4 regions of the Mesorhizobium sp. M0317 genome follow, and region 3 is predicted to be linked to each of the others. Evidence: predicted binding sites of a transcription regulator. Region 3 holds the regulator's gene; each other region holds the start of a gene.
What was found. The regulator PhoB, encoded in region 3, activates phosphate uptake and scavenging genes when phosphate is short. The targets are predictions, from matches to a motif close to TGTCATNNANCTGTCAT.
Positions count from the first base shown of each region.

Region 1: NKI88_RS08790 (bifunctional 2',3'-cyclic-nucleotide 2'-phosphodiesterase/3'-nucleotidase) is a predicted target of PhoB. The motif match lies at 1,239-1,255, and genes of this name have one in related genera.
Region 2: NKI88_RS06465 (alkaline phosphatase D family protein) is a predicted target of PhoB. The motif match lies at 1,138-1,154, and genes of this name have one in related genera.
Region 4: NKI88_RS18385 (DUF1045 domain-containing protein) is a predicted target of PhoB. The motif match lies at 759-775, and genes of this name have one in related genera.

Region 1 covers NZ_JAMYRV010000008.1:2,288-4,487, reverse strand. Annotated here, with positions in the region: gene NKI88_RS08790 (bifunctional 2',3'-cyclic-nucleotide 2'-phosphodiesterase/3'-nucleotidase) at 1-1,137, opposite strand, end outside; gene NKI88_RS08785 (NAD(P)/FAD-dependent oxidoreductase) at 1,279-2,200, opposite strand, start outside.
Region 2 covers NZ_JAMYRV010000005.1:16,405-18,604, forward strand. Annotated here, with positions in the region: gene NKI88_RS06460 (MFS transporter) at 1-962, shown strand, start outside; gene NKI88_RS06465 (alkaline phosphatase D family protein) at 1,226-2,200, shown strand, end outside.
Region 3 covers NZ_JAMYRV010000030.1:78,883-81,082, forward strand. Annotated here, with positions in the region: gene phoU (phosphate signaling complex protein PhoU) at 1-679, shown strand, start outside; gene phoB (phosphate regulon transcriptional regulator PhoB) at 696-1,385, shown strand; gene NKI88_RS20570 (ROK family transcriptional regulator) at 1,416-2,200, opposite strand, start outside.
Region 4 covers NZ_JAMYRV010000025.1:57,385-59,584, forward strand. Annotated here, with positions in the region: gene iolB (5-deoxy-glucuronate isomerase) at 1-662, shown strand, start outside; gene NKI88_RS18385 (DUF1045 domain-containing protein) at 817-1,524, shown strand; gene NKI88_RS18390 (alpha-D-ribose 1-methylphosphonate 5-triphosphate diphosphatase) at 1,560-2,200, shown strand, end outside.

The sequences.
Region 1 (2,200 bases), on a different contig from region 3:
GCGGACATAGGCAAGTGTCGCCTCATGGTCCGCCTTCAGCGCATCGACGACGCGCTGGTCGTCCGCCACCGTCGGCTTGTTTGCCTTGTCGACGCGCTCGTAGATCGGCCTTGCCTCAGATGTGGCCGAGGCTACGCGCCATTTCGATCCGTCCCGTTCCAGAAGCAGATCGATCAGTCCCATATGCGAGCCCCAGAAACCGCCCATCACGGCGGGCTTGCCCTGCAGCGTGCCTTTCTCGGTGTCGACGCCTTCGAGCGCCTGAAAATCCTTCTTGCCGGGGAAGACGAGATGCTGATGGCCGGTGAACACCGCATCGATGCCTTCGACGCCGGCGACGAAGAAGGAGGCGTTCTCCATGCCGTCGCCCTGCTTGATATCGATGCCGGAATGCGAGAGCGCGATGACGATGTCGGCGCCCTCCTCCTTGATCTGCGGCACCCATGCCCTGGCCGCCTCGACGATGTCGCGCGTCCTGACATTGCCTTTCAGGTTCTTCAGGTCCCAGACCATGATCTGCGGCGGCACGAAGCCGATGATGCCGATCTTGATCGGCTGCTCGGCGCCCGACCCGTCCTTGATCTTCTTGTCGAGGATGACATAGGGCTTGAGGTAGAGCTTGTCGTCGCGCGGGTTGGCGGCAAGCTCGGTGCCGCGGATCAGATTGGCACAGACGAAGGGGAAATTGGCTCCGGCCAGCACCTTGTCGAGGAACGACAGGCCGTAATTGAACTCGTGATTGCCGAGCGTCGAGCATTCATAGCCCAGCAGGTTCATGCCCTTCGTGATCGGATGCAGATCGCCGTCCTTGAGGCCCTTCTCATAGGCGATGTAATCGCCCATCGGATTGCCCTGCAAAAGATCGCCATTGTCGATCAGCATCGCATTGATGGCTTCCTTGCGCACCGCCGCGATCAGTGAGGCCGTCCGCGACAGGCCCATCGTGTCGTTGGCTTTGTCTGCGTAGTAGTCGTAAGGCAGCACATTCACATGGATGTCGGTGGTCTCCATGATCCTCAGATGCGCCTGATTGGCCTGCGCGCGGGCGGAAAACGGATGGAGCATGATCAGCGCCCCGCTGGCGGCCGTACCGGCAAGAAAACTACGGCGGGAGACGGGGTAATTGAGATGCGGCATTGGTTTTCCTTCCCAGCGACGTGACAAGATCCCAGCCCCGAGCGGAAGCTTCGCGCCGAAAACCGGCCATGTCCATCGGGAAGTCAGTCGATCAGCTAAAGGTGACGGCTGGATGAATATCCTTGGCCGCGGTTGAGAACCTCAGCCCTTGTTATCATCGCCCTGGGTGATCAGCCGCGCGCTGCGCTGGCCGGTGAAATAGATCCATAGCCAGCTAAGCGACACCGAGAGCCGGTTGCGAAAACCGATCAGGAAGTAGATATGCGCCACGCCCCACAGCCACCAGGCAAGCCATCCCGTGAGCTTGATCGAGCTGAAATCGATCGCGGCTGCCCACTTGCCGATCGTCGCCAGGTCGCCGGCATGTTTGTAGCGGAAAGGGCGCGGCGCGCTATCGCCGGCCAGCCGCGCCCTGATCGTCGCGGCAACATGCTTGCCCTCCTGCTTGGCCGAGGGCGCCACGCCGGGCACCGGTTTGCCGTCCGGCCGCAAGACATGCGCGGTGTCGCCGATGACGAAGATTTCAGGACTGTTCGGCACGGTCAGATCGGGCTCGACCATTACCCTGCCCGCCCGGTCCACCGGCGCGCCCAGCCACTCTCCCGCGGGTGAAGCCGCCACGCCGGCGGCCCACAGGATGGTTCGCGCCGGCAGATGCGTATCGCCAAAGACGACGCCTTCGGCATCGAGGCGCGTGACGGCGCGGCCAAGCTCGATCGTGACGCCCCGCCGCTCCAGCGCCTTGCGCGCATAGTCGGACAGCTTTGGCGCGAAATTGGCTAGGATCCTGTCTCCGGCCTCGACCAGCACCACACGCGCCTCACGCGTGTCGATGTTGCGGAATTCGCCACGCAGCGTTTCATGCGCGAGCTCGACAATGGTGCCGGCAAGCTCCACGCCGGTCGGGCCGCCGCCGACGATGACCAGTGTCAGCAGTGCCTGGCGCTTGGCCGGATCGGTCTCGCGCTCGGCCTGCTCGAAGGCGAGCAGGATGCGCCGGCGAATGGTGGTTGCGTCTTCAAGCGTCTTCAGCCCGGGCGCGAAAGGCTCCCATTCGTCGTGG
Region 2 (2,200 bases), on a different contig from region 3:
TCACCTGGGGCGTGTTTTCCGGCATCGGCTCCGGCGCGGTCGCCACCGTGCTCGGCGCCACCATCGTCAACCGCTGGTTCAAGACCAATCGCGGCTTGGTGATGGGGCTGATGTCGGCCTCCAGCGCCACCGGCCTGTTGGTGTTCCTGCCGCTGCTGGCATCGCTCGCCCAGTCGGGCGGCTGGCAGCCCGTCGCTACCGCCGTCTCGATCGCCACCGCCTGTCTTCTGCCGCTGGTCTGGCTGTTGGTTCCGGAGCGTCCCGCTTCGATCGGCATGGTGCGCTATGGCGCCGGGGCGGATGACGTGCCGCCGGTATCGCCGGCATCGCAAGGCAATTTCCTGGCGCATACGCTGAACACGCTACGCCGCGCCGCCGGCACCCGCGTCTTCTGGTATCTGTTCGCCACGTTCTTCATCTGCGGCTTCACCACCAACGGGCTGGTCGGCACGCATCTGATCTCCTTCTGCGGCGACATGGGCATCCCCGAGGTACAGGCCGCAGGCCTGCTGTCACTGATGGGTATTTTCGACCTGATCGGTACGACGCTCTCGGGCTGGCTCACCGACCGTTTCGACCCGCGCAAGCTGCTCGGCGTCTACTACGGCATTCGCGGTCTGGCGCTGATCTATCTGCCCTATTCCGGCTTCTCGGCGACCAGCCTGATCATCTTCGCCGTGCTCTACGGTCTCGACTGGATCGCCACCGTGCCGCCGACGCTCAGGCTCGCCAACGAGGCGTTCGGCGACCGCAGCGGCCCGATCGTGTTCGGCTGGATCGTCGCCGGCCACCAGGTGGGTGCGGCCACTGCCGCCGCCTTCGGCGGCACCATGCGCGAGCTGCAGGGCAATTACGAACTGGCCTTCTTGATCGCCGGCATGACGGCGATCGTGGCTGCGTGTCTGTCGCTGCTGATCAATACGAGCAGGCCGGCGTTCGATCCGGAGCCGCAAGCGGCGTAAGGCGCGGTACTAATCTCCCCCCTCAGGGGGGAGATGGCCGCGAAGCGGCCAGAGGGGGTCCGTGCGACCGGACTCAGCCTCTTGCGCATAGGAGGTCGGCGCTCCAAGCGAGGCGACCCCCTTCTGTCGCCTTCGGCGACATCTCCCCCCTCAAGGGCGGAGATCACCTGTCGATTGTTATCAAAGTTTCATCTTCCCGAGATGTGGCTGAAACATTGAAGCTGGAGCTTGCTGGCACCGTTCGAAGCCATCAGGAGACAGCCATGAACAAGATCTCGTTGACCCGCCGCGCTCTCGTCACCTCTGCCAGCGCCGCCGGTCTGCTCGGCGCATCGGGGCTCGCTTTGCCCTATTATTCGCGCGCCAGCCAGCGCCCGGCCTTCACCCATGGCGTCCAGTCCGGCGATGTCGATGCCTCGAGCGGCATGGTGTGGACGCGCACCGACCGGCCTTCGCGCGTCATGTTCGAAGTGTCGTCGACGGAAAACTTCGCCAATGCGACGCGGCTGGCGCCGCTCGATACCTCGCCGGCCAGCGACTTCACGGTCAAGCGCCTGCTTACCGACCTCGCCTCCGACCAGGATATCTTCTACCGGATGACTGCCGCCGACCTGTCGGATATCAACGCCGTTTCCGAACCGATCGTCGGCCGTTTCCGCACAGCACCCGCCTCGAAGCGCGACATAAAATTCGCCTGGTCGGGCGACACGGCCGGCCAGGGCTGGGGAATCGATGAGACCGGCATGAAAACCTACGCCACCATCGCCAGGCACACGCCGGATTTCTTCCTGCATTCCGGCGACACCATCTATGCCGATGGCGCCATGAAGGACGAGGTAGACCTGCCTGGCGGCGGCAAGTGGAAAAACGTCGTCCTGATCGACGGCAAGCGCAAGGTGGCCGAGACGCTGGATGAGTACCGCGACCAGTGGAAATACAACATGATGGACAAAAACGTTCTGGCCTTGAGCGCCATCTGCCCGACCTTCTACCAGTGGGACGATCACGAGGTGCTGAACAACTGGTCGGATTCGAAGAATCTCGGCGCCGACAGCCGCTACACCGAAAAATCCATCCATGTGCTCGCGGCGCGTGCGGCGCGCGCCTTCCATGAGATGACGACGATCCGCTACGAGCCGTCCGAGCCCGGCCGCGTCTACCGCAAGATCGCGCATGGGCCGCTGCTCGACGTGTTCTTCCTCGACATGCGCTCCTATCGCGGCCCGAACGGCCCCGAC
Region 3 (2,200 bases):
CGATGAAGAGCTCGGGCAGATCAGTAAGCTGATCCGCGACATGGGCGATCTGGCCGGCTCGATGGTCAGCGGCTCGACCAAGGCGCTGCTCAATTCGGACAATGCGCTGGCACAGCGTGTCGTGTCCGACGACGCCATCATGGATGCGCGCCAGCGCGAACTGGACGACCGCGCTATCACGCTGATCGCCAAGCGTCAGCCGATGGCCAACGATCTGCGCGCCGTGGTCGGCTCGATCCGCATGGCGGGCGACCTCGAGCGCATCGGCGACCTCGCCAAGAACATCGCCAAACGCGTCGGCACCGTGGGCTTGAGCGTCACGCCGCGCGACCTCTCGCACTCCATCGATGCCATGGCGCAACTGGTGCTGATCCAGGTGCAAGGCGTCGTCGAGGAATATGCCGCCACCGATGCGGCAGCTCTTGCAAAACTCAGGAATGACGACGAGCGCATCGACGTCAAATACACGTCCGTGTTTCGTGAGCTCTTGACCTACATGATGGAAGACCCTCGCAACATCACCGCCTGCACGCATCTCTTGTTCTGCGCCAAGAATCTTGAGCGCATCGGCGATCATGTCACCAACATCGCCGAAAATGCGTATTATGTGCTGACCGGCCAGCAATTGCCCGCCAATCGTCCGAAGCAGGACGAGACGGCGATGGCCACGCCGGCCTGATGAGGGTGAACTGCCTATGATCGCGCCACGCATCATGGTCGTGGAGGACGAGGAGCCGCTGGGCGTGCTCCTCCGCTACAACCTCGAATCCGAAGGCTATCAGGTCGAGGTGGTGACACGCGGCGACGAGGCCGAGATCCGCCTGCAGGAAAACGTGCCCGATCTCCTGGTGCTCGACTGGATGGTGCCCGCTGTTTCCGGCATCGAGCTCTGCCGGCGGCTTAGAGTGCGGCCCGAAACCGAGCGGCTGCCGATCATCATGCTGACCGCGCGCGGTGAGGAAAGCGATCGCGTGCGCGGCCTGTCCACCGGCGCCGACGACTATCTGGTCAAGCCATTCTCGACGCCGGAGTTCATGGCGCGCGTGAAGGCGCTGCTGCGCCGCGCCAAGCCGGAAGTGCTGTCCAGCGTGCTCAAGGTCGGCGACATCGTGCTCGACCGCGAGTCGCACCGTGTCTACCGCAAGAAGAGCGAGATCAGGCTCGGACCGACCGAGTTCCGGCTGCTCGAATTCATGATGCGCCATCCCGGCCGCGTGTTCTCGCGCAGCCAACTGCTCGACAATGTCTGGGGCGAGACGATCTATATCGACGAGCGAACCGTCGACGTCCATGTCGGGCGCTTACGCAAAGCGGTCAACAACGGCCGCATGCCGGATGTCATCCGTACCATTCGCGGCGCCGGCTACGCGATCAGGGAAGACTAGGATGCTGCGCGTCGCGCCGTTGCCGGCCATTCAGGCGAAATGCTTGCCGGATTTGGCCTGAATGCCCGGCGCGAAAATCTCCTGATCGACGAAGCCGAGCGCGCGCATGGCACAGCCTTCGCGGATCAGCGGCAGCTCGTTGGGCTCGGTGTCGAAGGAGATCGATTTCGAGTGCTGGCCGCCGGCGGTCTGGGCGATCGCTTCGCGCAATGCCGGTTCGATCAAGTCGAAGGCGGCGGCGCTGACGCCTACCATGGCGACGGGTGCCGGATCGATCAGCGCAAACAGGCTGCCGAGGCCGAAGCCGAGCGCCTCGCCGGCCTTGCAATAGGCTTCGCGCTCCGGGCCGTCGGTTTCGCGGGCGCGCGCGGCGAGTGCGCGCATATCAGCGTCGCCGATATCGACCGGCTCGGCATCCTCGCCCATCATTTTGGCGCTGCGCCAGATGGCGTAGTTTCCGGCATAGGCTTCCACGCAGCCGCGCCGCCCGCAGCGGCAGAGCGCGCCGCCCGGACGGTGGATCATGTGGCCGAACTCGCCGCCCGAGGAATGGGTGCCGGTGAACAGTTCGCCTTTCAGCACCAGGCCCATGCCGATGCCGTGCGATAAGAGGATGGCGATAAAATTGTCGCGGTAGCGCTCGGGCTGGCGCCATTGCAGGGCCACCGCCATCATATTGCAGTCGTTCTCCATGGTGGCAGGAATGCCGAATTCCGCTTCCAACATGTCGGCGAAGGCAATGTCGGTCAGTGGCGTGATTGGCGACCACAGCATGGCCCGCGCCTGCGAATCGGTGATGCCCTGGATGCCCATGG
Region 4 (2,200 bases), on a different contig from region 3:
GCCTGGTGTTCGTCACCGGCAAGGGCACGGCAAGGGCCGGCGGCCAGGAACTCGGCCTGCTCGGCGAGCGCATGTCGCCCTTCGAGGGCAAGCCGTGGTCGGTCTATATTCCGGAGGGTTCGGACTGGTCGGTCACCGCCGACACCGATCTCGAACTCGCGGTCTGCTCGGCGCCGGGCCTGGGCGGCGGCTTGCCCGTTCGCGTCATCGCACCCGACGACCTCGGCCAGGAGACTCGGGGCAAAGGCACCAACACGCGCTACGTCACCAACATATTGCCCGAGGGCAAGCCCGCCGACTCGCTGCTGGTGGTCGAGGTCATCACGCCCGGTGGCCACACATCGAGCTACCCGCCGCACAAGCACGATCAGGACAACCTGCCGGCCGAATCCTATCTTGAGGAAACCTACTACCACCGCCTCAACCCGCCGCAGGGTTTTGCCTTCCAGCGCGTCTACACCGACGCCGACAAGACCGGCGCCCGCGAGCTGGACGAAGCCATGGCGATCGAGGACGGCGATGTTGTGCTGGTGCCCAAGGGCTATCACCCCTGCGCCGCCTGCCACGGCTACGACCTCTATTACCTTAACGTCATGGCCGGGCCGAAGCGGACGTGGAAGTTCCACAACGCGCCCGAGCACGAATGGCTCATGAAGGCCTGATCGGCCTTCGCTTGCGCCAGAAGCTGTTGGTCCAGCAGCGAAAAATCGTCGGCTAACGATCCACGGGGTCGATTTGCCTTCGAAAACCCGCATAAGCTTCGTCAATCCGTCATGGAAATCACCTATGGCAGCGGGCTGACGAGGATTTTTTTCGATGCGCTACGCCATCTATTTCACCCCGAGGCAGGACGAACCGCTGGCGCGGCTCGCCGCCAACTGGCTGGGCCGCGACCCCTTTGGCGCCGCCACCAGGCCGGTCGAGGCGGTGGGCGAGCTGTCGGCGGCCGAAGTCGCCTTTCACACCGCATCGGCGCGGCGCTACGGTTTCCATGCGACGCTGAAAGCGCCCTTCCGGTTGGCCGCCAACGAAACCGAAAGCTCGCTGCGCGCGGCGCTGGACGCCTTTGCCGAAGCAACGCCGACGGTCACCATCCCGCGCCTGGTCGTCAGCCAGATCGATGGTTTCTTCGCTTTGGTGCCGGAAGGCCCGCTGCCGCCGCTCAACCGTTTCGCCGACGATGTCGTGCTTAGCTTCGACCGTTTTCGCGCGCCGCTCACCGAGGCCGAGATCGAGCGGCGCAGCCCGGATTCGCTGAAGCCAGCCGAGTTCCGCAATCTCTGCCAGTGGGGCTATCCCTATGTGTTTGAGACCTTTCGTTTCCACATGACGCTGTCCGGCCGGGCCGGGCCGCAGGAAAGCCAACGTCTGCGCGCAGCGATCGACAGCCTCTTTGCGCAGGTGCTGCGGCAACCGGTGCTGGTGGATGCGCTGACGCTGTTCGTCGAGACCGAACCGGGCGCTCCGTTCATGGTGCTTTCGCATCATGCGCTCGGCCGCCGGGCTGCCCGAAAAACTGCCTGACCACAATTCGTCCGAGTAAGCAAGGACTGCCTGAAATGACCGCCGAAACCGTTCTCCACAACGCCCGCATCGTGCTTGCCGACGAGATCGTCGAAGGGTCGCTCGTGCTGCGCGACGGTTTTATCTCCGGCATCGACGCCGGCACCGGCCAAATCGGCGGGAGCATGGGCGGCGAGGACATGGGCGGCGACTACATCATTCCCGGCCTGGTCGAGCTGCACACTGACCATCTCGAAGGCCACTATGCGCCGCGCCCGAAAGTGCGCTGGAACCCGATCGCCGCCGTCCTTGCCCATGACGCGCAGGTGGCCACCGCCGGCATCACCACCGTCCTCGACGCGTTGCGTGTCGGCATGGACGAGGACGCGGATATTACCTCCGACGACATCCGCAAGCTCGCCGGCGCGATCGAGGACAGCGTCGCGAAAGACCGGTTGCGGGCCGACCATTTCCTGCACCTGCGCTGCGAGGTCTCGGCGCCGGATTGCTTGCGGGCTTTCGCCAATTTCGATGGCGACGAGCGGGTCAAGCTGGCCTCGCTGATGGACCATGCGCCGGGACAGCGTCAGTTCGTCAATCTCGAGACCTACGCCCATTACTATCAGCGCAAGCTGAAATTGACCGATCGCGACTTCCAATTGTTCTGCGAAAAGCGGATGTCGGAATCGGCGAAGAA